2 regions of the Geodermatophilus sp. SYSU D00663 genome follow, and region 2 is predicted to be linked to the other one. Evidence: predicted binding sites of a transcription regulator. Region 2 holds the regulator's gene; the other holds the start of a gene.

Region 1 (15,311 bases), on a different contig from region 2:
ACCGTGTCAAGGTAGCGCTCTACCACTGAGCCAATCGCCCGAGTCCGGTCTGCCGACCGGCCCGCTCCACCGCGCTCGGCGAGGAGGCGAGGTGGAGACGGGATTTGAACCCGTGTAGACGGCTTTGCAGGCCGTTGCCTCGCCTCTCGGCCACTCCACCGCACACACGGGCGCCGGTCTCGCGACCAGCGCCCGAGGTCCCGAGCGGACGACGGGATTCGAACCCGCGACCCTCACCTTGGCAAGGTGATGCTCTACCAACTGAGCCACGTCCGCGTTGCTGTGTTCTGTTGTGTCGCTGTCGTGCAGGGAGAACCATACCCGACCCGCGGCGCGGGTTTCACGGGGGGTCCCCCCGGGGCTCACCGCGCCCCGGGATCGGCCCCGCCACCGGACAGCAGCGCGGCCAGCGCGTCGTCGACGTCGAGCGCCGCCGTCTCCTGCCCGGAGGGCACGAGCTCCTCGGTCCGCTGCAGGAACGCGGCCACCGTGGCGCGGGACAGCTCGAACAGCGCCTCCCCGGACGGGGCCCGCAGGTGCAGGTACAGCACGTCACCGGTGGTGCGGGCCGGCCAGATGCGCACGTCGCCGTCGCCGGCCGGCCGCTCGAGCCCCGCGGCGAGCAGTTCGCGGCCGACCAGCCAGGTGATGCCGTCGGCGGCGACCTCCCCGCCCTCGCCAAAGCCGATCCGCACCGCGAAGGGGTCGTGCACCGCGTAGGAGAGGGCGGCCGGCACCTCGGTCCACGAGGTGGGTCCGACCAGGTACAGCGTCGTCGGGACGGAGTACCCGGAGGGGGAGCGGTGTGCCATGTCGCCTCGATCCATGTCACGTGTAACGACGAGCGGAGCCGGATGTTGCGCCGACCTGCTGCCGGGCGTGTCGCCGCGGCCGGGCCGGCCGCGGGCGGTCATCGTCCCGACCGGTCCGCGCGGTCCCACCGGGTTCAGGGGCGGAGACCGTCCGGGGACCTCCCTACCCGGCGTGGTGAACCGCGAAGCGCGCTGTCGCGAATGCGACGTGTGACCATGGGAACCGTGACGCGTCCGGCACGACGTCCGGAGGGCGACCCCGGTGACCTGGACCTCGTGGCGCGCGTACGGGCGGGCGACCGGGGTGCCGTGGACGACCTCTACGACCGGTTCCGGCGGCCGGCGTTCGCACTGGCCCGGCGGGTGCTCGCCGACGACACCCTCGCCGAGGACGTCGTCCAGGACGTGTTCCTCGCCGTCTGGCGCGACCCGCACGCCTACGACGGCGCCCGCGGCAGCTTCTCGGCCTGGCTGATGGCGATGGTCCACCACAAGGCCGTCGACGCCGTCCGCCGGGAGGAGTCGCACCGCCGCCGCCGGGCCCGCGCCGAGGACGACCTCGCGCTGAGCGCCCCCACCGGCGCCCGCGACGTCGAGGACGAGGCGTGGGACCGGGTGGTGTCCGAGCGCGTGCGCACCGCGCTCGGGGCGCTGCCCGACGCCCAGCGGGAGGCGCTCACCCTCGCCTACTACGGCGGGTACACCCAGCGGGAGGTCGCGGCCCTGACCCGCGCCCCGCTGGGGACGGTGAAGACCCGCATGCTGGCCGGCATGCGCCGGCTGAAGGAGGAGCTCGGCGGGGTCGCCGGGCCCACCGCCGGTGGTGCGCTCAGCGGTCCCGCCGCGGTCGACGGAGGCGCCCGGTGAGTCCGCGCCCCGACTCCCACGAGCCCTTCGACGAGCTCGCCGTCGGCTGGGCGCTGCACGCGCTCGAGCCCGAGGACGAGGCGCTGTTCGGCGCCCACCTGCCCACCTGCCCGCGGTGCACCCGGACCGTCGCCGAGACCTCCGAGGTGATGGCGGCGCTGGCCGCGGACCTGCCGCCGGCCGAGCCGGACGACCGGCTGCGCGAGCGGCTGCGGGCCGCGGTCGAGGAGACCGAGCAGCTCCCGCCGCCGGCCGGCGTCGACCCCGCCGCCCCGACCGCGGCGCCCGTCCCGCCGCCGGTCCCGGGCGCCCCCGGCGGGCGCCGCCGCACCGACGGTCCCGTCGCGACCGGCTTCCCCGGCTACGTGCCCGCGCCGGAGGAGCCCGCGCCGGACCCGCGCCCGGTGTGGCGGCGGGTGCTGCCCAACGCCCTGGTCGCCGCGGCCGTCGCGGCGATCCTGGCGCTCGGCACCTGGAACGTCGTCCTGAGCTCCGCGCGGGACGACGCCCGCGCCGCCGCCGTGGAGCAGCAGCAGGTCCTCGAGGCGCTGCTGCAGCCGGGCCGGGCGACCATCGCCCCCGTCCAGGACGGCGACGGGGACCCGGTGGCCACCGTCGTCGCCCGCGACGCGCAGCTGGAGGTCGTCGCGCACGGCCTGCGGGTCAACGACAGCAGCGACAGCGTCTACGTGCTGTGGGGCGTGGTCGACGACGCGCCCGTGGCGCTCGGCACCTTCGACGTCGTCTCCCCACGGACCGACCTCCGGACCGTAGGCTCCGCCTCGACCGGTCTCGACGACTACGCGGCCTACGCGATCAGCATCGAGCCCGGCCGGCAGGCTCCGGCGCAACCGTCGGACGTGGTGGCGAACGGGCAGGTGACCAGCTGAGCGGACAGGACACGGTGCCGCCGCCCCCGCGGCAGCGGCGGGCACGACCGACCGCGGAGCAGCGGCGGGAGCACTTCGCGCAGGACGGCTACCACAGCCTGCGCGAGCGGGTCGCGGAGTCCCGGTGGCGGCGGCGTCTGGCCGCCCGCCGCTCGGTCGACCACACCTACCGGATGGCCGTCGGCATCGTCGGCAGCCTGGTCGTCGCCGTCGGCCTGGTCACCATCCCGCTGCCGGGGCCCGGCTGGCTCACCGTCATCGCCGGCCTGTTCGTGCTGGCCACCGAGTTCATGTGGGCCGAGCGGCTGCTGGAGTTCACCAAGCGGCACGTCAAGGCCTGGACCGACTGGCTGGGCCGCCAGCCGGTGTGGGTGCGCCTGGGCATCGGCGTGCTGACGGCGGCGTTCGTCTACGGCGTCCTGGTCGTCACGCTGCACCTCACCGGCGTTCCGGACTGGGTGCCGGGGTGGGTGCCCCTGTGGCGCTGACCGTCTGGCATCATGGACGGCGCAACGGGCGATTGGCTCAGTGGTAGAGCGCTTCGTTCACACCGAAGAGGTCACTGGTTCGAACCCAGTATCGCCCACCGGCACGAGAGGGCCGGGCTCCCGACGGGGGCCCGGCCCTCTCCGCGTCCACGGGGGAGACCCCGTCGTCGCCCGGGCCGACGCCGCTCGGGGCGACGTCGGCCGGTGGTGTCGGCCGGTGGTGTCGGCCGGTGGTGTCGGCCGGTGGTGTCGGCCGGTGGTGTCGGCCGGTGGTGTCGGCCGGTGGTGTCGGCCGACCACGACGGCAACGACTCCCGCGGGCTGCCGTCCCCGGGGACGGGAGGGCCGGGCTCCCGACGACGGGGAGCCCGGCCCCCTCGCGCAGTGCCCGGCGGCTCAGGCGGCCGGGCCGTAGGTGAGGTGCGCGACGCCGTTGCTCAGCGCCTCGACGCCGACCAGCGACAGCTTCTGCTTCGTGCCCTCGGGGAACAGGTGGATGCCCTCGCCGACGGCGACCGGGTACACGTACAGGTGCAGCTCGTCGACCAGGCCGTCGGCCACCAGCGCCCGCACGAGGGTGGCGCTGCCGCTGACGTAGAGGTCCCGGTCGGCCTTGAGCTCCCGGATCCGGTCGGCGTCGTAGCCGCCGAGGGAGGTGGAGTTGCGCCACACGCCCTCGGCGTCGGACAGCGTCGAGGAGACGACGTACTTGGTCGTGTCGTTGAAGAACGGCGCGCCGGGGTCCTCCTCGACGGTCCGGGTGGACCACGCCGGCGCGAACATCTCGAAGGTCGTGCGGCCGAGCAGGATCCCCTCCGCCGGCGCCGTGAGGGACCCGATCGAGGCGGCCAGGTCGTCGGGGAAGCCGTAGTCGACCGTCCACATCGGTGCGTCGACGACCCCGTCGACGGTGGTGAACTCGTGCACCCGGATGACGCCCATGCCTGCTCCTCGGTCGGTCGGCCGGCCCTGTCGGCCGGTCTCGTCGGGTCAGACACTGGCGGATCCCGTTTCTCATCGGTGGCGGACCCGCCGTGCTGCACGATGCGGGGATGGAGCCGACCCCGCCGGTGCCCGATGCGTACACCCTGCGTGCCGTCGTCGAGCTGGAGGTGGCGCTCGAGGCGGGGGCGGCGGTCGACGCCGCGCACGCCGTCGTCGGGGACCTGGCGGTGCGGTCCTTCGGCCCCGGGGTGTTCGGCTGGATCGGCGAGGCGCTGGCCGACGAGGACCGGGACCCCGAGGACTGGGCGGCGCTGCTCGCCGACGACGACCTCGCCGGCCGCGTCCTCGCGCACCTGCGGGACCGCGCCGGCGACGACGGCGCCGCGGCGGGCGACCTCGTGTGGTCGGCGTACCCGCCCGGTGCCGGCCCCGGCCACGAGCGGTTCCGGCGGGCGGTCCGCCGGCGCCGGCAGGCCGCCCTGACGGCGGCGCTGCTGCCGCGGCCCCCGCGGGTGGCCGGGCGCGGCCGCCGGGACTGAGCGCACGGGGACCGGGCGCACCGGGACCGGGCGCACCGGGACCGGGCGCACCGGGACCGGGCGCACCCGCCGCCTCCGCCCGGATCGGGCGCACCATGGGGGCGATGGCACCGGACCGGAGGGCACTGGACAGGGTCGCCCGGCTGGACGCGGCCGTGGAGCGCGACGGACCCACCTGCATCTGGTGCGGCCGCGCGCTCACCGGGCACGTCCCCCCCACCACCGAGCACGTCGTGCCGCGGGTCAAGGGCGGCCCGTCGTGGCTGGAGAACGAGGTGGCCGCCTGCCGGCGGTGCAACGGCGAGCGCGGGCACACCGCACCGGTCGAGTGGCTGGAGGAGTGCCTGCGCCGCGGCTGGCCCGCCGACGAGCAGCGGCTGGCCCGCGTCCTGACCGGGCTGGCCGAGGCGATCGCCGTCCGCGGCGGGCAGCGCCGGGCCCGGCCGTACCTGGAGTCCCAGCTGCGCCGGCTGCGCCGCCGCGGTGTCGTCGCCGCCCGGTCCGCCTAGCCTGGCCCGCGTGAGCGCGGGGACGGTCGTCGGCATCTCGGTCTACCCCGTCCGCGGGTGCGCCGGGACGCCGCTGCAGCAGGCCGAGGTCGGCCCCGCCGGGCTGGCGGGGGACCGCGAGTCGGCCGTCGTCGACCTCGACGGGCGGGTGCTGCGCGGCAAGGACGCCCCGGGACTCGCCGGCGTCGTCCCCACCGGTTCCCCCGACCTCGACGCCGCCGCCGTCGCCGCGGCGCTGGGCCGGCCGGTGCGGCTCGAGCCGCTGACCGGCCGCCCCGAGGGCGCCGCGGCGGTGCACCTGGTCTCCCGCCAGGCGCTGGACCGGGCCGCGGCCGGCGTCGTCCCGGACGGCTGCGGCGCCGAGGACCCGCGGGCCAACCTGCTCCTCGACCTGCCCGCCGACGACGAGCGGACCTGGGTGGGCCGCCGGCTGCGGCTGGGCTCGGCCGTGCTGCAGGTCACGCGGCTGCCGAAGCACTGCCTGGGCGTCTACGCCGAGGTGGCCGAACCGGGGACGGTCACGGTCGGCGACGAGGTCCTCCCCGCGTAGTCGGGTCCCCGGGGCCGGCGCGGACGCTCGTTAGGCTGGCCGGTGCGCGTCCGCCTCCGGCCGGGCGCCGTCCGAGCACCTCGCGACCCCCCAGGAGCCCCCGTGTCCGCCGCGCTTCCCCCTGCCGCAACCACCCCGATCCGGGTGCCGGCCGGGACGACGGCCGAGCAGGCGCTCAAGGAGGCCGGGGTCGCGCTCAAGGGCCCCGACGGCGCCGTCGTCGTCCGCGACCTGGCCACCGGCGACCTGCGCGACCTCGCCTGGGCCCCCGACGCCGACGCCGAGGTCGAGCCCGTCGTCGCGGCCAGCCCCGAGGGCCGGGCGGTCATCCGGCACTCGACCGCGCACGTGCTCGCCCAGGCCGTGCAGGACCTGTTCCCCGGCACCCGGCTGGGCATCGGCCCGCCGGTCGAGAACGGCTTCTACTACGACTTCGACCCCGAGAAGCCGTTCACCCCGGAGGACCTGCAGGCGCTGGAGAAGCGCATGCAGCAGATCGTCAAGGCCGGGCAGCGCTTCGCCCGCCGGGAGATCAGCGACGACGACGCCCGCGCGGAGCTCGCGCACGAGCCGTACAAGCTCGAGCTGATCGGCCTGAAGGGCGGCGAGGCTGCGTCCTCCGATGACGGCGCCTCCGTCGAGGTCGGCGGCGCGCAGCTGACCATGTACGACAACCTCGACCCGCGCACCGGCGAGCGGCTGTGGACCGACCTGTGCCGCGGCCCGCACCTGCCGCGCACCTCGAACATCCCGGCGTTCAGCCTCACCCGCTCGGCCGCCGCCTACTGGCGGGGCAGCGAGAAGAACCCGCAGCTGCAGCGGGTCTACGGCACCGCGTGGGAGAGCCGCGAGGCGCACAAGGCGTACCTGGAGCAGGTCGCCGAGGCCGAGCGCCGCGACCACCGCCGCCTCGGCGCCGAGCTGGACCTGTTCAGCTTCCCCGACGAGATCGGGTCGGGCCTGGCGGTGTTCCACCCGAAGGGCGGCGTCGTCCGGCGGGAGCTGGAGGCCTACAGCCGCCGGCGGCACGAGGAGGGTGGCTACTCCTTCGTCAACACCCCGCACATCACCAAGGGCCGGCTGTTCGAGATCTCCGGCCACCTCGACTGGTACGCCGAGGGCATGTACCCGCCCATGCAGCTCGACGAGGAGCGCGACGCCGACGGCACCGTCCGCCGGCAGGGGCAGGACTACTACCTCAAGCCGATGAACTGCCCGATGCACAACCTGGTGTTCGGGGCCCGCGGCCGCTCCTACCGCGAGCTGCCGCTGCGGCTGTTCGAGTTCGGCACCGTCTACCGGTACGAGAAGTCCGGCGTCATCCACGGGCTCACCCGCGCCCGCGGCTTCACCCAGGACGACGCCCACATCTACTGCACCCCCGAGCAGATGGCCGGGGAGCTGCGCGGGCTGCTCGACTTCGTGCTCGGCCTGCTCGCCGACTACGGCCTGAGCGACTTCTACCTCGAGCTGTCCACCCGCAACCCGGACAAGTCCGTGGGGTCGGACGAGAGCTGGGAGGTCGCCACCGAGGCGCTGCGGCAGGCGGCGCTGGACTCCGGCCTCGAGCTCGTCCCCGACCCGGGCGGCGCGGCGTTCTACGGCCCGAAGATCTCCGTGCAGGCCCGCGACGCCATCGGCCGCAGCTGGCAGATGTCGACCATCCAGGTCGACTTCAACCTGCCCGAGCGGTTCGGCCTGGAGTACACCGCCGCCGACGGGTCCCGCCAGCGGCCGGTGATGCTGCACCGCGCGCTGTTCGGCTCGATCGAGCGCTTCTTCGCCGTCCTCACCGAGCACTACGCCGGCGCGTTCCCCGCGTGGCTGGCGCCGGTGCAGGTGGTCGGCATCCCGGTCACCGACGACCAGGTCGGGTACCTGACCGACGTCGCGCTGAAGCTGCGCGCCCGCGGCATCCGGGTCGAGGTCGACGACTCCGACGACCGCATGCAGAAGAAGATCCGCAACGCCAGCAAGCAGAAGGTGCCCTTCGTGCTGATCGCCGGGGCCACCGACGCCGACGCGGGTGCGGTCTCCTTCCGCTACCGCGACGGCAGCCAGCGCAACGGCGTGCCGGTCGACGAGGCCGTCGACGCCGTCGTCGCCTGGGTGGCCGCGCGGCACAACGCCGACCCGACGGCGGACGCGCCGCTGGAGTCGCGGTGACCGTGGGGCCCGACGGCTTCACGGTCCCCGTCTCCGCCGACGACGGCGGGCCGGCCGCCGTCTTCGAGCACCTGTGGACGCCCTACCGGATGGCGTACATCCGGGGATCGGGCAAGCCGACCGGCGAGCACGACTGCCCGTTCTGCCTCATCCCGGCGATGCCGGACGAGCAGGGGCTGGTGGTGGCGCGCGGCGCGACCGTGTTCGCGGTGCTGAACCTCTACCCCTACAACGCCGGGCACCTCATGGTGGTCCCTTACCGGCACGTGCCCGACTACACCGACCTGACCGAGGCCGAGGTCGCCGAGCTGGGCGCGTTCACGCAGACGGCGATGCGGGTGGTGCGGCAGGTGACCGGAGCACACGGTTTCAACATCGGGATGAACCAGGGGTCGGTGGCGGGGGCCGGGATCGCCGACCACCTGCACCAGCACGCGGTGCCGCGCTGGGGCGGCGACACGAACTTCATGCCGGTCATCGGCCTCACCCGGGTGCTGCCGCAGGTGCTGGCCGAGACCCGCACGCTGCTGGCCGCGGCCTGGCCGGGGGCTGCGTCGTCGGCCCCGTCCGCGCAGACGGGGGACTGACCGTGCTGGGGTCGGGCGCCCGGGCGGCCGTCGGCCGGTTCTGGGCGCCGGTGGTCACCCGGCTGGCGCGGGCGGGGGTGACGCCGGACGCGATCACGGTCACCGGGACCGTCGGCGCGATCGTCGCGGCGGTGGCGCTCGTGGCCCACGGCGTCCTGTTCTGGGGCGCGTTCACCGTCACGCTGTTCGTCCTGCTCGACATGCTCGACGGCGCGCTCGCGCGGGCCCGCGGCGGCGGGTCGGCGTTCGGCGCGGTGCTGGACTCGACCTGCGACCGCGCCGTCGACGCCGCCGTCTTCGGGGCGCTGGTGTGGTGGTACACCGGCGAGGGCGACGACCGGCTGCTCGCGCTGCTGGCGATGGTGGGGCTCGTCCTCGGCGTGCTGACCAGCTACATCAAGGCGCGGGCCGAGGGCGTCGGCATCCCGTGCGACGTCGGCCTGGTCGAGCGCACCGAGCGGCTGATCCTGGTGCTCACCGGCACCGGCCTGACCGGCCTGGGCCTGCCGTACGCCGTCGACGTGGGGCTGTGGCTGCTGGTGGTGGGCGGCGCGGTGACCGTCGCGCAGCGGGTGGCCGCCGTCCACCGCGGCGCCCGGGGGAAGTCGCTGACGCCGTCGGCGCCGGCCCCGTGAGCGGCCTCCGGGCGCGGGCGGCCGCGCGGGCCACGGACCTCGGCTACGCCGCGGGCTGGCAGGCGGTGCAGTGGCTGCCCGAGCCGGTGGCCCGCGGCGCGTTCGACGCGGTGGCCCGCTTCGCCGCCGGCCGCGAGGGCCGGGGCACCCGACAGCTGCGGGCCAACCTGCGCGTGGCCACCGGCGGCAAACTCGCCGAGGACGAGCTCGACGCGCTCACCGCCCGCGCGCTGCGCTCCTACGCCCGCTACTGGCAGGAGGCCTTCCGGCTGCCCCGCCTGGGCACCGCGCGGGTGCTGCGCGACACCGTCGTCCCCGGGATCGACCACCTCGCCCGCGCCCGTGCGCAGGGCCGGCCGGTGATCCTGGCGCTGCCGCACAGCGGCAACTGGGACGCGGCCGGGGTGTGGTTCCTCGACTGGCTCGGCGAGCCGTTCATGACCGTCGCCGAGCGGCTGCGGCCGGAGTCGCTGTACGAGCGGTTCCTCGCCTACCGGGAGACCCTCGGCATGCGGGTGGTGCCCCTGACGGGCGGGGAGCGGCCGAGCTCGGCGGTGCTGCGCGAGTGGCTGGAGGCCGGGCGCTCGGTGTGCCTGCTGGTCGACCGCGACCTCGGCTCCGGCGGCGTCCCCGTGGAGTTCTTCGGCCGGCCGGCCACCATGCCCGGCGGGCCCGCGCTGCTGGCCGCGCAGACCGGCGCCTCGCTGCACCCGGTCACCTGCCGGTTCAGCGAGCGCGGGTGGGTGCTGCAGGTCGGCGAGGAGGTGCCGCTCGACGGCGGGACCCGGCTGAGGGACCGGGTGGCGACGGCGATGCAGGGCGTGGCCGACGCGTTCACCGCCGACATCGCGCGGCAGCCGGAGGACTGGCACGTGCTCGGGCGCGTCTGGGCCGACGTGCCGCCCGACCCGCCGGCGGGGGAGCGTCGCTGATGCGGATCGGCCTGGTCTGCCCCTACCAGTGGGACGTGCCCGGGGGCGTCCAGTACCACGTGCGCGACCTCGCCGAGACGCTGCGCGGGCTCGGCCACCACGTCGAGGTGCTCACCCCGGCCGAGCACGAGGAGTCGCTCACCGACCCCTGGCTCACCTGGGCCGGGCGCACCGTGCCGATCCCGTACAACGGCTCGATGGCCAGCGTGCAGTTCGGGCCGGTGTCCGCGGCGCGGGTGCGCCGCTGGCTGCGCGAGGGCCACTTCGACGTCGTCCACGTGCACGACCCGGCGCCACCGTCGATCGGCCTGCTGGTCTGCATGATCGCCACCGGCCCGATCGTGGCCACCTTCCACGCCGCCACCGTGCGGTCGAAGTGGCTGGCCGCCTGGGGCCCGGTCGTGCGCCCGTGGCTGGAGAGGATCACCGGCCGGATCGCCGTCTCCGACTTCGCCCGGCGCGTGCAGGTCGAGCACCTCGGCGGCGACGCGGTGATCATCCCCAACGGCGTCCACGTGGGGTTCTTCGCCGAGGGGCCGACACTGCCCGGGGCCGCGCGCGGCGTCGACGGGCCGACGATCGGGTTCCTCGGCCGCTACGACGAGCCGCGCAAGGGCCTGCCGGTGCTGCTGGAGGCGATGCGGACGGTCGTCCGCGAGCACCCCGGCGCCCGGCTGCTGGTGGCCGGCCGCGGCGACCCCGACGCCCTGCGGGACGCGGTGGGGGAGGACCTGCGCCCGCACGTGGCCCTGCTCGGCGAGCTCCCCGAGGCCGACAAGGCGGCGTTCCTGCGCTCGGTGGACGTCTACTGCGCGCCCAACCTGCTCGGGGAGTCCTTCGGCGTGGTGCTCATCGAGGCCATGGCCGCGGGTGCGCCGATCGTGGCCAGCGACCTCGACGCGTTCGCGCGGGTGCTCGAGGACGGCGCGGCCGGGGTGCTGGTGCGCCGCGGGGACGGCGCGGCGCTGGCCCGGGCGCTGTCGGACCTGCTCGCCGACCCCGCCCGGCGCGCGGCGCTGTCGGCTACCGGGAGCGAGGTGGCCGCGGGCTACGACTGGCAGGTGGTGGCCCGCCGGGTGCTCGCCGTCTACGAGACCGTGGTGCTCCCCGGCGCAGGGGAGGTCACGGCCGGCGACGACGAGGCGTGGCCGGAGGTGACGGGAGCCACCGACGGGGTGTTCCCCTCCCTGCTGAGGCGCGTCCGCCGCTAGCGTTGGCCGACGTGACGCCCGCCGCCTGGTTGCTCGTCGCCGCGGTCGTCGTCGTCCTCCTCCTGGCCTGGACCGCCTGGACGCTCACCCGGCTGCGGCGGCTGGAGGCCCGGGTCGCCCGCGCGCGGACGGTGCTCGAGGACCGGCTGCGCGCCCGCGCCGCCCTGGCCGAGGACCTGTCCTCCGGGTACAGCGCCGCGCTCGGTGAGGACCGCGCGTCCCGGCTGAAGACCGCCGCCTACGAGGCGCGCCGGACCCCGGCCGGCGACCGGGAGCTGGCCGAGAACACCCTGGGCCGGGAGCTGCGCGCCCTCCCGGCGGAGCTGCCGGGGGTCCCCGCGGAGCTGCTCGCCGAGCTGGCCGAGGCCGAGGCCCGCATGGCCCTGGCCCGGCGCTTCTACAACGACGCCGTCCGGGACACCGCGCTGCTGCGGCAGCGCCGGCTGCCCCGGCTGCTGCGGCTGCACGCCGACCGGCCGCTGCCGCGCTTCTTCGACGTCGAGGACGGCCTGGACGCCGTCCCGACCGGCGCCGGGACGCCCCGCGCCTGAGCGCCCGCGGCGGACGACCGCATGACGACGGGACAGGACGAGGCCGGGGACGCGCGTCCTGCCGCGGGCCCGGTGCGGGAGCGGCCGGCGGGCCGGCGGCTGCGCGGTGTCGACCTCGCCCGCGGGCTCGCCGTCCTCGGCATGTTCGGTGCGCACCTCGGCGACACCGGCGACCTCGGCTGGGACCCGGCCACCTGGCGCGCGGTGGTCGACGGTCGCTCGTCGATCCTGTTCGCCACGCTGGCCGGGGTGTCCATCGCGCTGCTGTCCGGGGGGCGCACCCCGCCCGCGGACGACGAGCTCGCGCGGGCCCGGAGCCGGGTCCTCGTCCGCGCCGCCTGGGTGTTCGCGATCGGCGGCGTCCTGGAGCTGCTGGACACCTTCGTCGCGATCATCCTCGGCGTCTACGCGGTCCTGTTCGTGCTCGCGCTGCCGTTCCTGCGCTGGTCCCCGGCGCGGCTGCTGGCCGCCGCGGCCGTCGTCGCCCTGGCCGGGCCGCCGCTCACGCTCGCGGCCGGGCGGTACGCGACCGGGCAGGGCGAGGAGGACGGCGCGTTCGCCTTCCTGCTGTTCACCGGCTACTACCCGGCGGCGGTGTGGCTCGCCTTCGTGCTCGTGGGGCTCGCGGTGGGGCGGCTGGACCTCGGCGCCGCCCGGGTGCGCGCGTGCCTGGTCGCCGGCGGGGCGGTCACGGCGGTGCTCGGCTACCTCGGCGGCCGGCTGGCCACCCGGGCGTTCGCGCCGGGGGAGCGGCCGGCCGGGATCGAGGAGGGCTTCGGCGCCGCCGGCGGCTGGGACCCGGCCTGGTTCGCCGGCGCCGAGCCGCACAGCAGCACGCCGTTCGAGGTGATCGGGTCCGGCGGGGTCGCCGTCGCGGTCCTCGGGGTGTGCCTGGTCGTCGCCGACCTGCTGCCGCGGCTGACCCACCCGGTCGCCTCGGTGGGTGCGCTGGCGCTGTCGGTCTACACCGCCCAGATCGTCGCCATCGCCGTGCTCGACGTCGAGTACGGGCGGGACTGGGGGCTGTGGGCGCGCTTCAGCCTGACCGCCCTGCTGCTGGCGTCGGCGTGGCGCTCCCGGCTGGGTCGCGGACCGCTGGAGGGGTTGCTGGCCTGGAGTTCGCGGCGGGCGGCCGGCTCCTGAGGCGGGAACGGGCACCGGCGCGCCGCCGGTAGGATCGACCGGTGCGTCCGGGCGCCGGTGCCGGGCGCCGGGACGAGGGAGGACAGTCGTGAGCGGCCATTCCAAGTGGGCGACCACCAAGCACAAGAAGGCCGCGATCGACGCCAAGCGCGGCAAGCTGTTCGCCAAGCTGATCAAGAACATCGAGGTCGCCGCCCGGACCGGTGGCGGTGACCCGGCGGGCAACCCGACGCTCTACGACGCCATCCAGAAGGCGAAGAAGTCCTCGGTCCCCAACGACAACATCGACCGCGCGGTCAAGCGCGGCTCGGGCGCCGAGGCCGGTGGCGTCGAGTACCAGTCGATCACCTACGAGGGCTACGCCTCCGGCGGCGTCGCGGTGCTCGTCGAGTGCCTCACCGACAACCGCAACCGGTCGGCCTCCGAGGTGCGCACCGCGATGACCCGCAACGGCGGCTCTATGGCTGACCCCGGCTCGGTGTCCTACCTGTTCACGCGCAAGGGCGTCATCGTCGTCCCGCAGGCCGGGGGCGTCGACGAGGACACCGTCCTCATGGCGGTCCTCGACGCCGGCGCCGAGGAGGTCCGCGACCTCGGCGACACCTTCGAGGTCGTCTGCGAGCCCGGTGACCTGGTCGCCGTCCGCACCGCGCTGCAGGACGCCGGCATCGACTACGACTCGGCCGAGGCCGGGTTCGTGCCCAGCGTCACCGTCGAGCTCGACGAGGAGGGCGCCGGCAAGGTGTTCCGCCTCATCGACGCGCTCGAGGACCTCGACGACGTCCAGAACGTCTACGCCAACTACGACGTCTCCGACGAGGTGCTCGAGAAGGTCGGCTGAGGCGCCACCGGCGCACCGGCCGCCCCGGACACCACACCGGCAGCGGCCCGATCCGGTCCGCCGGTCCCGGCACGGGGCGACGCGCCGCCTCCCGCGGCGCCCGGCGGACGCGGGTGGGCTCGGCGGGGTCGCGCCGCCCACCCCGGGCGCCGCGGTGACGGTCCGCCGCGCCGGAGCCCGCCCGCCGCCCTGCCGCTGGAGGTCGACACCGGCGGCTCCACCCAGGTGGCCGGACCCGGGCGCGGCGCTGCTGGTGGCCGCCGGGGTCGGCTGAGCGCCCGCGTGTCGCTCCCCGGACCGTGCCGCGTGTTGCGTCCCGGGGCCGTCGTCGGGGACGGTTACGGTTGCGGTCGAACACGCGTTCGGTGAGAGGGGGAGCGGGCATGCGGGTGCTCGGCATCGACCCGGGGCTGACCCGGTGCGGCTGGGGTGTGGTCGACGGCCGTCCCGGCGCGCGCCCGGCCGCCGTGGGCGTCGGCGTGATCCGCAGCTCCGCGGACCTGGACCTGGAGCTGCGGCTGCTGGAGCTGCACACCCAGGTCACCGCGCTGCTGCGCGAGCACCGGCCCGACGTCGTGGCCATCGAGCGGGTCTTCACCCAGAACAACAAGGGCACCGCCACCGGGACCGCGCAGGCGGCCGGGGTCGCGGCGCTGGCCGCGGCGCAGGCAGACCGGCCGGTCGCCTGGCACACGCCCAGCGAGGTCAAGGCGGCCATCTCCGGCAACGGCCGCGCGGACAAGGAGCAGGTCACCCTCATGGTCACCCGGGTGCTGGGGCTGACGTCGGCCCCCAAGCCGGCCGACGCCGCCGACGCGCTGGCGCTGGCGGTCTGCCACGTGTGGCGCGGCCCGGCCCAGGACCGGCTGCGGGTCGCGGCGATCGCCGGCGGCATCGGCGCGCCGGTGGTGCAGCGGACGCTGCCGCGCTGGCGGGGGGTGTCCCGGTGATCGCCTCGGTGAGCGGCCGGGTCGCCGCGGTCGGCCCCGAGGGCGCGGTCGTCGAGGTCGGCGGCATCGGCCTGGCCGTGCAATGCACGCCCGGCACCATCGCCCGGCTCGCGGTGGGGGAGGACGCCCGCCTGGCCACCAGCCTGGTCGTGCGCGAGGACTCCCTCACCCTCTACGGCTTCGCCGACGACGACGAGCGGCAGCTGTTCGAGCTGCTGCAGACCGCCAACGGCGTCGGCCCGCGGCTGGCGCAGGCGGTGCTGGCCATCCACCCGCCGCGCGAGGTCCGCCGCGCGGTGTCCACGGCCGACGTCAAGGCGCTCATGCAGGTGCCCGGCATCGGCAAGAAGGGCGCCGAGCGGCTGATCCTCGAGCTGCGCGACCGGCTCGGCGCCACCACCACCGACACCCAGCTGGACGGCCCCGCCCCGGCCGGCCTCGCGCCGGTCACCCCGGTGGCGCCCTGGCGCGACCAGCTGTCCTCGGCCCTGGTCGGGCTCGGCTGGTCCACCAAGGAGGCGGACACCGCGCTCACCGCCCTCGCCCCGGTCGCCGACGAGCAGCTCGCCGGCACCGGCCGGGTCGACGTCGCGCTGCTGCTGCGCCAGGCGCTGCAGCTGCTGGGCCGGTCGTGAGCGCCCCGTTCGACCGGTCGCTGACCGGCGAGGTGGAGTCCGGCATCAGCCGCGACTTCG
Region 2 (15,311 bases):
AGCGGCGACGCGGCCTGCAGGCAGCCCCAGACCACGCCCCAGGCGATCGGTGCGCGCAGGCCGCGCACCCCGGCGGCCGTCGCCCTGCGGCGCTGCGCGTGCGGCGCGCTCCCGGAGGCGGTCACCCCCTCCTCCCCTCCCTGACGCGACGCCGGTCCGACCGCGGGTCAGCGTCCGGCGCGGGTGAGCCGCCTGGCGCGCCCGGCGGCCACCGGCGCGGTCAGCCCGATCGCGCCGCGCACGGCGCGGGGGAGACCTGGGATCCGGTCGTAGTCGATGCCGCCCCAGGGTGGTCGCGGGTCGTAGTCGACGGCTCGTTGCACCCGGCGGGCGGTGGCCTCGTCGGTCAGGCGGGCGGCGAGGTGCAGTGCCATGTCGATGCCGGCAGAGACGCCGGCGGACATGACCAGGTCGCCGTCCTCGACCCACCTCCGCTGGTGGTACGTGGCACCCAGGCGCTCCAGGATCCCGGAGTAGAACCAGTTGGTGGTGGCGGTGCCGCCGGCGGCGGTGTGCAGCCGGCCGTCGACGAGCCACCGCTGCCGGGCGGCGATGGCGCCCACCTTCTCCAGCGGCTCCCGGTAGGCCCAGTGCACGGCCGCCCGCGCGCCGCGCAGCAGATCGGCGGCGGCCAGCACGAGCGCCCCGTTGCCGGTGGACCCGACGACCTCCGCCCCGACGGCGGCCGAGCGGACGTAGGACAGCAGCGCCTCGTCCTCCGTCGCGGTGAGGGTGCTCGCCCCGCCACCGGGCACGATCACCGCCCACGGGTCCGGCACCTCGGCGAAGGTGGCGGCCGGCAGCAGCCCCAGCGGCGTGTCGGTGGCCAGCTGCTCGGCGCACTCGCCGACCACGACGGTGCGGTACCGCGCGCCCCGATGCCGGGGGTCTTCAGCACGGTGAGCGGGCCGATGAGGTCCAGCGGCGTCACGCCGGGGTGGACCGGGAACGCGAGGACCTCCTCCGTGCCGGACATGGCGGTCTCCTCCCGGTGCTCGGCGTTCAGTGCCGGACGTCGTGGGGGGTCGCCTGCGCGTCGGGCGCACCGCGTGGCCCGGGTACGGGTGCGCTGCTCCTCGCGGCGGCGTCGACCACGTGGGCGGCGTCGTCGGCGACGAAGCCCAGCAGCGCCGAGCCGCGGGTGTGCTGCCAGGACAGGCCGAGGAAGTACAGCCCGGGGACGTCGGTGATCCCGCGGGTGTGGACCACACGGCCGTCGCGCAGGACTCCCGGGACGTCGATCCAGGAGTGGTCGGGCCGGTAGCCGGTCGCCCACACGACGACGCCCACCTCCCCGCTGGTGCCGTCGGCGAACCGCACCGTGCGGCCGGCGGCGTCGGCCAGCCGCGGCCGGAACCGGACACCCGCCCGCAGCAGGCCCCGCCGGCTGCTGCCGATCAGGAACTCGCCGCGGGACTGCATCCGCCGGCCGAGCCGGGAACCGGCGGGCACCCGCATCAGCCGCAGCCGGGTCAGCCACCAGAACAGGTCGCGGCCGAGCAGCCGCTGCGGCAGCGCCGGGTACGCCGCGCCGACCGACAGCTGCACCGGCCGGGTCCGGGCCAGCTCCTCGGCGATCTGGAAGCCGGAGTTGCCGCCGCCGACGACCAGCACGGGCCCCTCGGGCAGAGCGTCGGGGCTGCGGTACCCGGAGCTGTGCAGCTGGGTCACCGACCCGTCCAGCCCGGCGGACAGCGGCGGGACGAACGGGGTCTGGAACGGTCCGGTGGCCACGATGACCTGCCGGGCGCTGTAGGTCCCCGCGGCGGTGCTGATCCGGAACCCGGCACCGGTGCGCTGCAGCCCGGTCACCCGCGCGTCCAGCCGCACCGGCAGGTCGAAGGCGGCGGCGTAGTCGCGCAGGTAGTCGGCGACCGCCTCCTTGCCCGGGTAGGTGCCGGCCGGTGCCGGGAACGGCAGGCCGGGCAGCGCGTCGTGCTCGGCCGGGGTGAACAGCCGCAGCGACTCCCAGCGCGTGCGCCAGGTGTGCCCGATCTCCGCCGCGGCCTCCAGGACCAGGAAGCGCAGTCCCCGCTCGCGCAGGTGCCAGGCGGCCGCCAGGCCGGCCTGACCGCCGCCCACGACGACGACGTCGAGCGGCTCGGTCGGCGCCGTCACGGCGTCGCTCCCCGGTCCACGGTGAAGCTGAACATCATCCCGGCGTGCATGTGCTCGGCGATGTGACAGTGCGCCATCCACAGGCCGGGGTTGGTGACGTCGAGCAGGAGGTCGACGGTCTGACCGGTCGGGATGAGCACGGTGTCCTTCCACACCAGGTTGGGCTCGGGGGTCCCGTCCCGGGCGAGGACGAGGAAGCGGCCGGCGCCGTGGACGTGGAACGGGTGGTGCATCGGGTGGTCGGAGTCCATCTCGTTGACCAGCCGGATCTTGACCCGCTGACCGGCGGTGAAGTGCCAGTCGACGGGGAGCCCGTCGCGGCCGGCGGTGCGGTCCAGCAACTTCCAGCGCATCGTCTCCGTGGTGGTGGCCCGGTTCGTCTCGGCCATCTCGTCCTCCCACTCGATCCCGTCGGCGGGGGCGGGACCTGGGTGGTGGGTGTGCGCGGCGTCGTGACCCGTCGCCGACGTCTCCGCGGCGTCGGCGCCGTGGCCCGCGTCGTGACCGTGGCCCGCGTCGTGACCGTGGCCCGCGTCGTGACCGTGGCTCCCGCCCGAGGCGGTCGCCATCAGCTTCATGCCGCACTTCGGGCAGCGCCCCGGCTGGTCGCTGACCACCTCGGGGTGCATCGGGCAGGCGTAGGTCGCCGGTCCCGCCGTCGCGGGCGCGGCCCGGTCGTCCATCTCGGCGACGATCGCGAGGACCTCGTCGGGCGCCGCGGCCAGCCACGCACCGAGCTGCTCCCGCTCGGCCACCAGCTCCGGCGCAGTCCGCAGCGCCTCGAACCGCTCGGCCAGCGGCGGCTCGGCGACCTCGCCGGTGACGGTGATCGTCGCCAACCGGTAGGTCCGGTTCGGGGTGCGGTGCTCCAGTGCGAACTCGCCCGCCCGGTCGAACAGCACGTCCACGACCGCCCGCTCCGACGGGGCCAGCACGACGTCGGCGACGAACTCCTCGTGCTCCACCCGGCCGCTGTCGCCGCCGACGAGCTTCATCCGGGCACCGGGCACGGCCACCCGGAAGACCCGGCTGTTGGCCGTGTCGGTCAGCCACAGCCGGACGACCTCGCCGGTCCGTGCGGTGAACGCCGGGTCGGTCTCCCCGCCGGTGAGCATCACGTTGCCGTAGCGGCCCATCGCCGCGTAGTTGGTCTCGGTGCGGCTGAACGGGGCGATCGCGCCGTCCTCGAGCAGCAGGTCGTCGAGGGTCAGCACCACGTCGCGGTGCGCCGGCGGCCAGTAGTCCGGCTCGGCCGGGTCGACCAGGATGCTGCCGTAGAGACCCAGCTCCTGGGTGACGTCCTCGCGGACGTGCGGGTGGTACCAGTACAGGCCCGGGTCGGGGAACTGGATGCGGTAGCTGAACTCCCCGCCCGGCGGGATCGGGGTCTGCGTCTCGTGCGGCACGCCGTCGTAGCGGTTCTCCAGGCGCAGCCCGTGCCAGTGCACGGTGGTGTCGAGGTCGGTGCCGTTGACGACGTGCACGACGACCTCCGAGCCCTGCCGGACCCTCAGCGTGGGACCGGGGATCGAGCCGTTGTAGGCCAGCATCCGCACCGTGCTGTTCCCGATCCGCTTGGCGACCGGAGCCGGGCGCAGCCGCAGCTCCTCGCCGTTCCGCAGCTCGATCACCTCGGGCGCGACGGCCTCGGGCAGGTCGGTGAGGTCGGTGGAGAGGAAGGTGTCCACGGGACGTCCTCCTGTCGGTGAGCGTGGAGCCTCAGCTCCGGGTGCCGCCGGCGACGTGAGGGGATCCGAGGGAGTCCGCGGCGCCGCGTGCACCGGCGCGGGCGGGCTCGACGACGTGCTCCGCAGTCATGGCGCCTCCTGTGCGGACCGGTAGTGCACCGCCGCCGGGTGTGGGCTGTCCAGACGCTCGGCGATGGTCCGGCCCGGCGGCGCCCAGGGAGTCGAGACCCGGCGCCCGGCCGGAGCAGGAGACCCTGGTCCCGGGCCCCCCGGTCGCAGCGTCGGGCACCATCCGGCCGTGGACCCCGAGCAGTTGCTGCGGACGGCGGCCGACCGCCTCGAGGCGCTCGCCGCCCGGACGCCCCCCGGCGACTGGCGGACCGGCGGACTGCTGGCGACCCGCCCCGAGGTGGTCGCACACCTCCCCGACGGGAGCACCGAGCACGTGGCCGAGGCGCGGGCCGGGACCGGCGCGTGGATCGCGGCTCTCTCCCCCGCGCTGGCCGCGCCGCTCGCGGGCTGGCTGCGCGCCGCGGCGACGCACGAGCCGGCCGACCCGGCGGCCGCGACGTTCGCCCGGGCGCTGCTCGCGCGGCTGCCCTGACCGGACTCCACCGGAGGGCCCGGAGGACGGGACCCGGGAGCGGTCTCGGTCACCACGTGGAGGGCCGTCCGGAACGATCCCGATCCGACGTGCCGGACGACGAGCGCCGCCGGCGTCAGCGGACGGTCCCGCCGGTCCGCGCCGGCACGGCCTCGCGGGGCGAGGGGATGCCGGCCGGGGCGGGCGGGATGTTGGGGTTGTGCCGGAAGACGTTGTCCGGGTCCCACACGGCCTTGAGCTCGGCGAGGCGGCGGTACTTGCGCTCCCCGTAGGAGGCTCGCACCCGCCGGTCGTCGGTGTCGGCCTCGAAGTTCAGGTACGTCCCGTCGTCGGGGGCGTAGGGGCGCAAGGCGTTCCAGAGGTCGCGGACCCAGGCGCGGTCGGCCGCATAGGACTCGTCGTCGGGGGCCATGGCGAGGAGAGCCAGCGCCCAGTGCGGACGTCGGGGGCTGCCCCACGCCGTCGCGTCGTCGGAGATCTCGCTGTACCGGCCGGTGAGCGGGAACATCGGCACGTAGGAGAGCGGCGAGCGCATGAGGGGGAGCCGCTCCAGGATGACCGCGAGCGCATCGTCGCTCAGCCGGTCGAGGTTCAGCCCCTTGTCGTAGGCGCGGATGCCCCACGGGTTGGCGTCATCGAGCATCTGCTGCAGCGCCACGTGCGGGATCGGGGTGACCATCTCGAACAGCGGGTCGCGCTCCCGCAGCGGCCGGATCGCCGCGGCGTGCTCCTCGGCGCTGCCCCAGCCCGCGACCAGCACCGCGACGCCACGCTCGCCGCGGTGCTCCTCGGGCACGAACGGCTCGGGCGGCGCGGACATCCCGACCACGGCACCGGTGATCCCGGCCGGGAGGTCGAACAGGTACTCACGGAGGAAGCGCAGCGGCTCGAGGGCGTCGTCCGGTCGCCAGAAGAACATGCCCACGTTCGCCAAGGGGTTGAGCTCGTGCGGGGCGAACACGAGCTCGGTCACGATCCCGAAGTTGGTGCCGGCGCCGCGCAGTGCCCAGAACAGCTCGGGTTCCGTGTCCTCGGAGGCGGTCACGGTGCGCCCGTCGGCGGTGACCAGGGTGGCGGCCACCAGGTTGTCGCACGCCAGCCCCTGCTGGGACGTCAACCAGCCCAGTCCGCCGCTCAGCGTGAGGCCGGAGACGCCCGTGTGGCTGACCGTGCCGCCGGCCACGGCCAGTCCGAGCGGCGCGGTCGCGGCGTCGACGGCGGCCAACGTCGCGCCGCCTCCCACGTGCACCCGGTGGGCCTCCGCATCCACCCGGACGCCGGCGATCCGGGACAGGTCGATCATGACGGCGTCCTCGGCCACGGCGTTCCCGGCTCCGCTGTGGCCGCCACCGCGCACGGTCAGGTCCACCCCCTCCTCGCGCACGACAGCGAGGGTCCGCGCGACCTCCTCGGCCGACGTAGGCCGCACGATCAGCGCCGGCTGGCGCGTGATGGCGCCGTTCCAGACGGCCCCGGCCCGTGCCGCGGCGAACCCGGGGTCGGCCGGTTGCAGCACCTCACCGGCGACGGACCGGGCCAGGCGGGTGAGGACAGCATGGTCGAGCGGCATGGCGACTCCCTGCGGACTCGAGATCGCCTCCGGTGGTCCGTGACCGCTGGGAAGCGATGGAGCACCGTCGCACGTGATCCGCGGCCGGACACCCGTGCGCGTTCCCCCGGATCCCCGGTCGACCGGCGGGTCCCGGCGTGTGGTGACCCGTGGCTGGCCCAGCGCGCCGCCTGGTCATGCCGGAGACCTGCCGTGCGGTGGGTGGTGCCCGTGCGGAGCCTCCGGCCCGCTCGCCTTCTCAGCCGAGCGGGACGGAGCACCCGGTCCACGTCGCTCCCACCGTTCCTCGGGCCCACGGAACGCCACCGGCCCGGCCCCGCGAGGGGACCGGGCCGGTGGACGGGTCGGTCATCGGTCAGCGACGTCCTGCCGCCGGTGCAGGACGTCGCTGACCGGTCAGGTCAGCTGCAGCCGCTGGTGGAGCCGCAGCCCTCGCAGACGTAGCAGCTGCCGGCGGGACGCATCTTCGTGCCGCAGGTCATGCACAGCGGCGCGTCGGTGACGTTGCCCGTGACCAGCTCGAGCAGCTCGGCCGAGGAGTGGGCCTCCTTCACCGGCTTCTCGGCGGCCGGCTCCGGCTTGGCGGGCGCCTCGGTCGGCACCGAGCCGCGCAGCGCCTCGACGTCGACCTCCTCCTCGACGACCTCCGCCGTCGAGGCGGAGCCGCCGTAGGTGCCCGACACCTGCGCCGCCCGCTCCTCGGCGGTGAAGATGCCGAGGGTCGCGCGCGTCTCGACCGGCAGGTGGTCCAGTGCCAGGCGACGGAAGATGTAGTCCATCACCGACTGGGCGATCCGGATGTCCGGGTCGTCGGTCATGCCGGCCGGCTCGAAGCGCATGTTGGTGAACTTCTGGATGTAGGTCTCCAGCGGCACACCGTGCTGCAGCGCGATCGAGATGCCGATCGAGAAGGCGTCCATGACACCGGCCAGGGTCGAGCCCTGCTTGCCGAGCTTGAGGAACACCTCGCCGAGGCTGCCGTCCTCGTACATCCCGGCGGTCATGTAGCCCTCGGCGCCGGCGACGCTGAACGACGTCGTCATGCTCTGCCGCTTCTTCGGCAGCCGGCGGCGGACCGGGTGCGACGTCGCGGCGACCGGGGCGGCCTCCACCTCGGCCTTGGCCCCACCGTCGGCAGTGGTCTTCTTGGCCTTGGCGTCGGACAGCGGCTGGCCGACCTTGCAGTTGTCGCGGTAGATCGCCAGTGCCTTGAGGCCGAGCTTCCAGCCCTGGAAGTAGATGTTCTCGACGTCCTCGACGGTCGCCGTCTCCGGCATGTTGACCGTCTTGCTGATCGCGCCGGAGATGAACGGCTGCACCGCGGCCATCATGCGGACGTGGCCCATCGGGGAGATGGCCCGCTCGCCCATGGCGCAGTCGAACACCTCGTAGTGCTCCGGGCGCAGGCTCGGGGCGTCGACGACGTGGCCGTGCTCGGCGATGTACTCGACGATCGCCTCGACCTGCTCGTCCTGGTAGCCGAGGCTCTTCAGCGCCCGCGGGACCGTCTGGTTGACGATCTGCATGGACCCGCCGCCGACCAGCTTCTTGTACTTGACCAGCGAGAAGTCCGGCTCGATGCCGGTCGTGTCGCAGTCCATCATGAAGCCGATGGTCCCGGTGGGGGCGAGGACCGAGGCCTGCGCGTTGCGCCAGCCGTTGTCCGCGCCGATCTCCAGGCACTCCTGCCACTGGGCGGTGGCGGCCCGCAGCACGTCGGCGTCGTCGGCGCCGACCGGGCGGATGGCGTCGTTGGCGGCGGCGTGCTTGCGCATCACCCGGGCGTGCGCGTCGGCGTTGCGGGCGAAGCCCTCGTACGCGCCGACGATGCCGGCCAGCTCGGCCGAGCGGCGGTAGGCGGTGCCGGTCATCAGCGAGGTGATGGCCGCGGCCAGGGTCTGGCCGCCGCGCGAGTCGTAGGCGTGGCCGGTGGCCATCAGCAGCGCGCCGAGGTTGGCGTAGCCGATGCCCAGCTGCCGGTAGGCGCGGGTGGTCTCACCGATCGGCTCGGTCGGGAAGTCGGCGAAGCAGATCGAGATGTCCATCGCCGTGATGACCAGCTCGACGGCCTTGACGAAGGTCTTGGCGTCGAACGTCCCGTCGTCCTTGAGGAACTTCATGAGGTTCAGGGACGCCAGGTTGCACGAGCTGTTGTCCAGGCTCATGTACTCCGAGCAGGGGTTGGACGCGTTGATCCGGCCCGTCTCGGGGTTGGTGTGCCAGTCGTTGATGGTGTCGTCGTACTGGATGCCGGGGTCGGCGCACTCCCAGGCGGCCTGGGTGACCTTGCGGAACAGCCCCCGGGCGTCGACCTCCTCGATGACCGAGCCGTCGAGGCGGGCGCGCAGGCCGAAGTCGGTGCCGTCCTCCACCGCGCGCATGAACTCGTCGGAGACCCGGACCGAGTTGTTGGCGTTCTGGTACTGGACGCTGGTGATGTCCTTGCCGCCGAGGTCCATGTCGTACCCGGCGTCCCGCAGCGCGCGGATCTTGTCCTCCTCGCGCGCCTTGGTCTCGATGAACTCCTCGATGTCGGGGTGGTCGATGTCGAGGACGACCATCTTGGCCGCGCGCCGGGTGGCGCCACCGGACTTGATGGTCCCGGCGGAGGCGTCGGCGCCGCGCATGAAGCTGACCGGGCCGGAGGCGGTGCCGCCGGAGGACAGCAGCTCCTTGGACGAGCGGATGCGGGAGAGGTTCAGGCCGGCGCCGGAGCCGCCCTTGAAGATCAGCCCCTCCTCCCGGTACCAGTTGAGGATCGAGTCCATCGTGTCGTCGACGGCGAGGATGAAGCAGGCGCTGACCTGCTGCGGCGCGCTCGTGCCGACGTTGAACCACACGGGGCTGTTGAAGCTGAACACCTGGTGCAGCAGCATCCAGGTCAGCTCGTGCTCGAAGACCTCCGCGTCGCCCTCGGTGGCGAAGTAGCCGTGCTCGCGACCGGCCGCGCCGTAGGTGAGCACCACCCGGTCGATGAGCTGACGCAGGCTGGTCTCCCGCTGCGGGGTGCCGACGGCGCCGCGGAAGTACTTCGTGGTGACGATGTTGGTGGCGTTGATGCTCCACTCGGCGGGGAACTCGACGCCGCGCTGCTCGAAGTTGATCGAGCCGTCACGCCAGTTGGTCATGACGACGTCGCGACGCTCCCACGTCACCTCGTCGTACGGGTGGACGCCGGCGGTCGTGTAGACCCGCTTGACCTTCAGGCCCTTCCCCCTGGTCGGCGCCTTGGCGGCCCGGCGCGTACGGCCTGCCGGGCGGTCCTCGATCTCGGTCACGAGCTCTCCCTCGGTGAGTGGTGCGGGCGGCTGGGGAAGAGAGCCACCCTGTTCCTATCTGGTCCTGCTGACGGTTCCGGTGGTGCTGAGAGGGCCGGCGACGCTGCCGGCGCACGTCTGGTCGCGCGGGCGGCGGTCAGCCGTCGCGGGCGGTGGAGGGGGTGCGGGCGGAGCCCCGGCGGCGCGGCGCCGGCGGCTCGATCTGCAGCCCGGGCAGCGGCGGGGTGCCGCCGCGGTGGTGGCGGGCCCGCAGCTCGGTGATCTCCTTCTCGAAGTCCTCGACCGAGGTGAAGGCGCGGTAGACGCTGGCGAAGCGCAGATAGGCGACCTCGTCGAGCTCGCGCAGCGGCTGCAGGATGGCCAGCCCCACCTCGTGGCTGGGGACCTCGGCCACGCCGCTGGCGCGGATGGCGTCCTCGACCTGCTGGGCCAGCTGCTGGAGCTGGTCCTCGTCGACCGGCCGGCCCTGGCAGGCACGCCGCACGCCGGCGACGACCTTGGTCCGGTTGAACGGCTCGCTCACCCCGCTGCGCTTGACGACGGCGAGCACCGCCTCCTCGACGGTGGTGAACCGGCGGCCGCAGGCCGGGCACGAGCGGCGGCGACGGGTGGTGGCCCCCTCGTCGGCCTCGCGCGAGTCGATCACGCGGCTGTCGGGGTTGTGGCAGAACGGGCAGCGCACTGCGGTTCACCTCCCTCCGCGGAAGACCCGCCCGGCCGGGGACCCGGCTCGGGCGGCTCGTGCCGGCGGGCTCGTCCGGTCCTGCCGGACCCGCCCGCCTGCGTCTGTCTGTGGACCCCTCTGGGGACATCCGGTGGACACCCCGTGGAGGTCCTGAGGACGGCCTGTGGAGGACTTCCATCGGTGCAACTACTAGATGTAGGGGGACAGTAGGCCGCGCTCCACTACATCTGCAAGACGAGAACCCGCGTGTCTCTTCCACCGAGATCCGGCCGTGACCCCGTGGTGACCAGGCGCGAGCAGGGCTCCCTCCCGTCACACGACACGCCGGGGTGCCGCGCGTGTCGGCGCGCGGGAGGGGTCGTGCGGGTGTATCCGGCCGCCGCCGGCGGGACGCGGGCGGGCACCCGGAGGGCGCGCAGGCGCCTCCCCGGGACGCCGGTGGAGGTGTGCGGAGGGGCCGCCGGGACACGCCCCCGGCGACGGGTCAGGCGGTGGGGCGGACGGCGGGACGACCGCCGCGGGGGTGGGGCACCAGGTCACCGAGCCGGATCGGGCGGGTCAGCATGTCCGGCTCGTCGGCGACCGCACCGCCGGCCGGGGCCGGGCAGGTGACGACCGGCATCTCGGCGGTCGCCGCGCGGTGCCGGCCCGAGCCGCCGGGCGCGCGGTGCCGGCCCACGGCGGACGGGACGACGGCGGGCTGCTCGGCGGTGACGTCGCCACCGTGCCGGCGGACGCCCCGGCGCGCGGGGCGCGCCCCCGGGACGACGGCGCGCGGGCCGACGGCCGGCATCACGACCGTCCCCGTGGCGTCAGCGGCACCGTCGGCGCGGCCGGACGCCAGCGTCAGGTGCCGCTCGGGCAGCCGGACGGCGGCCAGGTCCACCCAGGCCTCCTGCTCCCCGACGGCCACCCCGGCGTCGCGCAGCCGGACCCGGGCCTCGCAGCCGCCGGTCGCGTCGTGCCGCCAGCCGAGCATGGCGCCCGGCACCCAGGCGCCGTCCACGAGGACCTCGACGTCCTGCGGGGAGCGGAAGGTCACCGCTGCACTGCTGTTCACGGCTGCTGACACGCTCCTGACCGTAGGTGCCCTGATGACTCCGGACCGTGAACGACCGGGCCCGGATGGTTGACGAAGTCACCGGCGCGCTCTCGTCACTTCTCGTGACGACGACGCCGGGCGGAGCACCTAGGGCAGGCGCAGCACCTGCCCGGGGACGACGGCCGCCCCCTCCAGGTCGTTGAGTGCCTGGATCGCGTCGACCACCGCGCGCACGTCCTGGCCGGCGCCGGCGACCTCCGCGGCGATCGACCACACCGTGTCACCGCTCCCGACCACGACACTGCTCTCGCCGGCCAGGCGCAGGCCGTCGTCGGGGGCGAGGAACTCGCGGCCGAGGGCGGCGCCGCCGACACCGGCGGCGAGGACCAGCACGGTGACCAGGCGGCGCCCGCGGCGGGTCAGCCGCACCGGCGCCGGGGCCGGTGCGCACCGCGCGCGGACGCCGGCCCGGGCGGGCTCCGAGCGCACCGGCCGCCCGCTCGGGCGGGCCGGGTCGCGGCGGGTGCGCGGCCCCTCGGCGGCCGGGCCGGCGGTGCGCGCGGGAGCCGTGGCGGGACGGTCGGGCACCGGCCGCAGGTGCCCGGTGACGCGGGGACCGGAGCCCGGCAGGGCGGCGCGCTGCGCCGGCCGGTCGGCGCCACCCGGGGACGCGGGCCGGCGCGCGCCGCCGGGCGCGGTCACGCCCTCCCCGCGGAGCGGCGGCCGCCACGGGACCCGGACCGCCGCGTCGAACTCGAGCACTGCCTGCCGCACGCTGCCCATGACCGCTCCTCCTGATCAGGTCGACCGCATCGAACGCGTGTTCGATCGAACGTCTGTCCGGATGTCTACCGCACGGGTCCGACGAGTGCGAGAGCGGCGCGGCGTGTCCTTCGAACACACGTTTGAACCTGCGGCGCCGGCGCGCTACGGTCCGTGCGGGCGCACCGCCCGCCGACCGGCCCCGGGCCGGGAGGGCGACGGACGGGCCGCGGGGACGCGGCCGGCGAGGAGGAGACGTGGCGGGCACGAGCGGGACCGGCCAGGGCACCCGGGGCGGCGGCACGGCGACCCGCCGTCCGGCCGCGGAGCGCGGCGCCGGCGCGGACGGCACGGGCGCCGTGCGCACGTTCCCCGACCGCGGTGAGGCCGGCGACGGCCTGACCCAGCGCCAGCGCCGGGTCCTCGAGGTCATCCGCGACTCGATCGAGCGGCGGGGCTACCCGCCCTCGGTCCGCGAGATCGGCGAGGCGGTCGGCCTGTCGTCGGCGTCGTCGGTCGCCCACCAGCTGTCGGTGCTGCAGAAGAAGGGCTGGCTGCGGCGCGACCCCAACCGGCCCCGCGCGCTCGACGTGCGGCTGCCCGGCGAGACCCCGGGCGAGGCCGCCCCGGCGGCACCCGCCGCGGCCGCCGACGGCTCGGCCGCCCCGACCTACGTGCCGCTGGTCGGGCGGATCGCGGCCGGTGGCCCGGTGCTCGCCGAGCAGGCCGTCGAGGACGTCTTCCCGCTGCCCCGCGAGCTCGTCGGCGAGGGCACGCTGTTCATGCTGCGCGTCGCCGGTGACTCGATGGTCGACGCGGCCATCTGCGACGGCGACTGGGTGGTCGTCCGCCAGCAGCCCACCGCCGAGAACGGCGAGATCGTCGCCGCGATGCTCGACGGCGAGGCCACCGTGAAGACCTACAAGCGCCGCGACGGGCACGTCTGGCTGCTGCCGCACAACCCGGCCTACGAGCCGATCCCCGGCGACGAGGCCACCGTCCTCGGCCGCGTCGTCACGGTCCTGCGGCGGGTCTGAGCCGCAGGTCCCCCGCCGGCGCCGGAGCTCAGGCGCCGGCGGGCGGACCACCGGACCGGCGGCGGCGCAGCCGCCCGCCGATCCACACCAGCGCGGTCGCGACGACGGCGGCGGCCACGCCCGCGGTCACCGGCGAGAGGCCCGTGGAGTCCCCGCCGAGCAGCGCCGACGGTGAGACGTCGGCGGCGTCGGACCCTGCCGGCGCGGGCGGCGCGGACCCCGCCGGGACCGGTACCGCGGTGACGTCCCCGGGCACGCCCTCGCCCGCCACCAGCAGCGCGCGGCCGTCCGCGGTGAACGACACCGCCTCCCCCTGCGGCGCCTCGGGCAGCGCGATCCGCACCGGCTCGCCGGCCAGCGCCCCCGGGACGTCGGCACCGGTCAGCGGCCAGACGTAGGCGTCGGTGTACGTGCGCAGCGCGATGCGGCTGCCATCGCGGGCGACCGCCCCGCCGGTGACCAGCAGCTGACCGGCCCGGCCCACGGGCCCGCCCGGCGTGCCGGTGAGCGTGAACGCGACCGTGCCGACGTCGGCCAGCGCGACCGTGCCGCCGTCGACCAGCGGAGCGGCGGGCCGGTAGACGTGGCTGGCCCCGAGCACCTCCTTGGTCACCACGTACGGGGTGCCGTCGGGGGCCAGCAGCAGCGCCTCGGCGTCGTGCGGGCCGTCGGGATAGGTCAGCCGGTACAGCGCCGTCCCGCCGTCGGGGCGCTGCGCGACGAGCGCGACCGTCGTCCGGACCGTGGTGTTGTCGCCGGTGTCGGCCAGCCACACGGTGCCGTCGGGACCGACGCCGAGGTCCTCGGGGTCGTAGGGGTCCACGGGCGCGGTGGTCACGTCGACCACCTGGCACGCGTCGTCGAGCACGTACACCGCCACCTGGTCTCCGCCGTCGACCACGGCGAGCATCCGGTCGCCGACGTCGACGAGGCCGGAGAGCTCGGCCAGCCGCGGGTCGGTCACCTGGCAGCGGACCGACGGGGCGGCCGGCTCCTCGGCGGCGGCCGGGGCCGCCGGGAGGGCGAGCAGGCCCGCGGTCAGCAGGACGGCCGGTGCCCGCCGGGCGGCGCTACGCGGACGGGCGGCCGGCTCGGGCACTCGCCCAGCGTGACAGCACCAGCGCGTCGAGTGCGTGAACCACGCCCAGCAGCAGCAGCCCGACGGCCGCGCCCACCACGGCGTCGGTGACCCAGTGGAAGTCCAGCGAGACCATCGCGATCCCGGTGGCCACCGGCCCGACGACGGCCAGCCACCACAGCGTGCGCTGCACCCGCGGCCCGAGCCCGTACTCGACCGCCTGCCAGCGCGCCACGCCCCACATGAGCACGGCGTTGGCCACGTGCCCGGAGGGGTAGCTGGCGCCGTCGCGGTGGAAGAAGGAGCCGGGATAGGCGGGCGCGGTGCGGCCGGTGCCGAACTTGAACGCGTAGACGACGACGGTGAGCAGCGCCAGCGCCGTGACCACCCGCACCAGCGGCAGCAGCGTCCGTTCCCGCAGGCACAGCCAGCCGACCAGGGCGGCGAGCACGATGAGGATCGTCCCGCGGCCGCCGATCTGGGTGACCGCCCAGACCGGCCAGTAGGCCGGGGAGTTCCGCAGGTCCCAGGCGCTGACCACCTCGGAGACCTCGAGGTCCAGCCGCTCGAGCACCCCGCGGCTGAGCAGGTCGACGGTCACCCCGACGGTGACCGCGAACGCGACGACCAGCAGCCACCACGGCGGGCGCCCGGCACCCACCACGGCGGGCGGCCGGGCGGCCCGCTCCGGGCGCCCGGCCGGCGCGCCGGGAGTGCGCCGCACCACGCCGCTGGTCACCGGATCACGGTACCGGGCCGTGACCCGTCCGTGACCTCGGCGGGCCGGAACGGCGAGCCGCCCGGGCACCCGGCGCGGAGCCGGGCACCCGGGCGGCCCTGGGTGCAGTGGCGGTCAGCCGACCGGGACGGCGAACCGCTCGAGCGCGGCGGCCAGCCCGCCGTCGACGCGGGCGGTCAGCCGGGTGCCGGCAGCCTCGTGCTCCTCGCTGAGCACCTCGCCGTCGCGGTGCACGCGGGCGACCAGGTCGCCGCGGTCGTAGGGCACGAGCACCTCGACCTCGACGTCCGGGTGCGGCAGCCGGGCGGCCACGACCTCGCGCAGCTGCTCGAGGCCCTCACCGGTGCGCGCGGAGACCCAGACGGCACCGGGCAGCGCCCGGCGCAGGGTCAGCACGTCGTCCTCGGTCATGGCGTCGACCTTGTTGACGACGATCAGCTCGGGCACCGCCGCGGCGTCGATCTCCCGCAGCACCACGTGCACCGCGTCGATCTGGCCGAGCGGGTCGGGGTCGGAGCCGTCGACGACGTGCAGCAGCAGGTCGGCGCCGGCCACCTCCTCCAGCGTGGAGCGGAAGGCGTCGACGAGCTGGTGCGGCAGGTGCCGCACGAAGCCGACGGTGTCGGTGAGCGTGAACTCGCGGCCGTCGGGCGTCATGGCGCGGCGCACCGTCGGGTCCAGCGTGGCGAACAGCGCGTTCTCCACGAGCA

The links. The regulator LexA, encoded in region 2, represses DNA repair genes until DNA is damaged. The targets are predictions, from matches to a motif close to TCGAACANNTGTTCGA.
Region 1: a site for LexA is predicted at 14,017-14,032, ahead of ruvC (crossover junction endodeoxyribonuclease RuvC). Genes of this name have one in related genera too.

What each region holds. Positions count from the first base shown of each region.
Region 1 covers NZ_JBJGZT010000013.1:40,376-55,686, forward strand. Annotated here, with positions in the region: tRNA gene ACI79Z_RS11935 (tRNA-Val) at 1-40, opposite strand, end outside; tRNA gene ACI79Z_RS11940 (tRNA-Cys) at 90-160, opposite strand; tRNA gene ACI79Z_RS11945 (tRNA-Gly) at 204-276, opposite strand; gene ACI79Z_RS11950 (SsgA family sporulation/cell division regulator) at 363-812, opposite strand; gene ACI79Z_RS11955 (sigma-70 family RNA polymerase sigma factor) at 1,038-1,679, shown strand; gene ACI79Z_RS11960 (anti-sigma factor domain-containing protein) at 1,676-2,569, shown strand; gene ACI79Z_RS11965 (TIGR02611 family protein) at 2,584-3,057, shown strand; tRNA gene ACI79Z_RS11970 (tRNA-Val) at 3,084-3,155, shown strand; gene ACI79Z_RS11975 (dihydrofolate reductase family protein) at 3,454-3,999, opposite strand; gene ACI79Z_RS11980 (hypothetical protein) at 4,110-4,541, shown strand; gene ACI79Z_RS11985 (HNH endonuclease) at 4,646-5,050, shown strand; gene ACI79Z_RS11990 (MOSC N-terminal beta barrel domain-containing protein) at 5,061-5,600, shown strand; gene thrS (threonine--tRNA ligase) at 5,703-7,766, shown strand; gene ACI79Z_RS12000 (HIT family protein) at 7,763-8,353, shown strand; gene pgsA (phosphatidylinositol phosphate synthase) at 8,356-8,988, shown strand; gene ACI79Z_RS12010 (phosphatidylinositol mannoside acyltransferase) at 8,985-9,920, shown strand; gene ACI79Z_RS12015 (glycosyltransferase family 4 protein) at 9,920-11,131, shown strand; gene ACI79Z_RS12020 (hypothetical protein) at 11,143-11,682, shown strand; gene ACI79Z_RS12025 (heparan-alpha-glucosaminide N-acetyltransferase domain-containing protein) at 11,704-12,825, shown strand; gene ACI79Z_RS12030 (YebC/PmpR family DNA-binding transcriptional regulator) at 12,914-13,666, shown strand; gene ruvC (crossover junction endodeoxyribonuclease RuvC) at 14,050-14,616, shown strand; gene ruvA (Holliday junction branch migration protein RuvA) at 14,613-15,251, shown strand; gene ruvB (Holliday junction branch migration DNA helicase RuvB) at 15,248-15,311, shown strand, end outside.
Region 2 covers NZ_JBJGZT010000028.1:5,377-20,687, reverse strand. Annotated here, with positions in the region: gene ACI79Z_RS18965 (hypothetical protein) at 1-125, opposite strand, end outside; gene ACI79Z_RS18960 (DJ-1/PfpI family protein) at 168-1,046, opposite strand; gene ACI79Z_RS18955 (flavin-containing monooxygenase) at 1,003-2,118, opposite strand; gene ACI79Z_RS18950 (multicopper oxidase domain-containing protein) at 2,115-3,806, opposite strand; gene ACI79Z_RS18945 (hypothetical protein) at 4,105-4,410, shown strand; gene ACI79Z_RS18940 (FAD-binding oxidoreductase) at 4,526-5,980, opposite strand; gene ACI79Z_RS18935 (vitamin B12-dependent ribonucleotide reductase) at 6,382-9,258, opposite strand; gene nrdR (transcriptional regulator NrdR) at 9,395-9,940, opposite strand; gene ACI79Z_RS18925 (hypothetical protein) at 10,428-11,015, opposite strand; gene ACI79Z_RS18920 (LysM peptidoglycan-binding domain-containing protein) at 11,133-11,768, opposite strand; gene lexA (transcriptional repressor LexA) at 12,005-12,784, shown strand; gene ACI79Z_RS18910 (hypothetical protein) at 12,813-13,883, opposite strand; gene ACI79Z_RS18905 (phosphatase PAP2 family protein) at 13,855-14,601, opposite strand; gene hflX (GTPase HflX) at 14,716-15,311, opposite strand, start outside.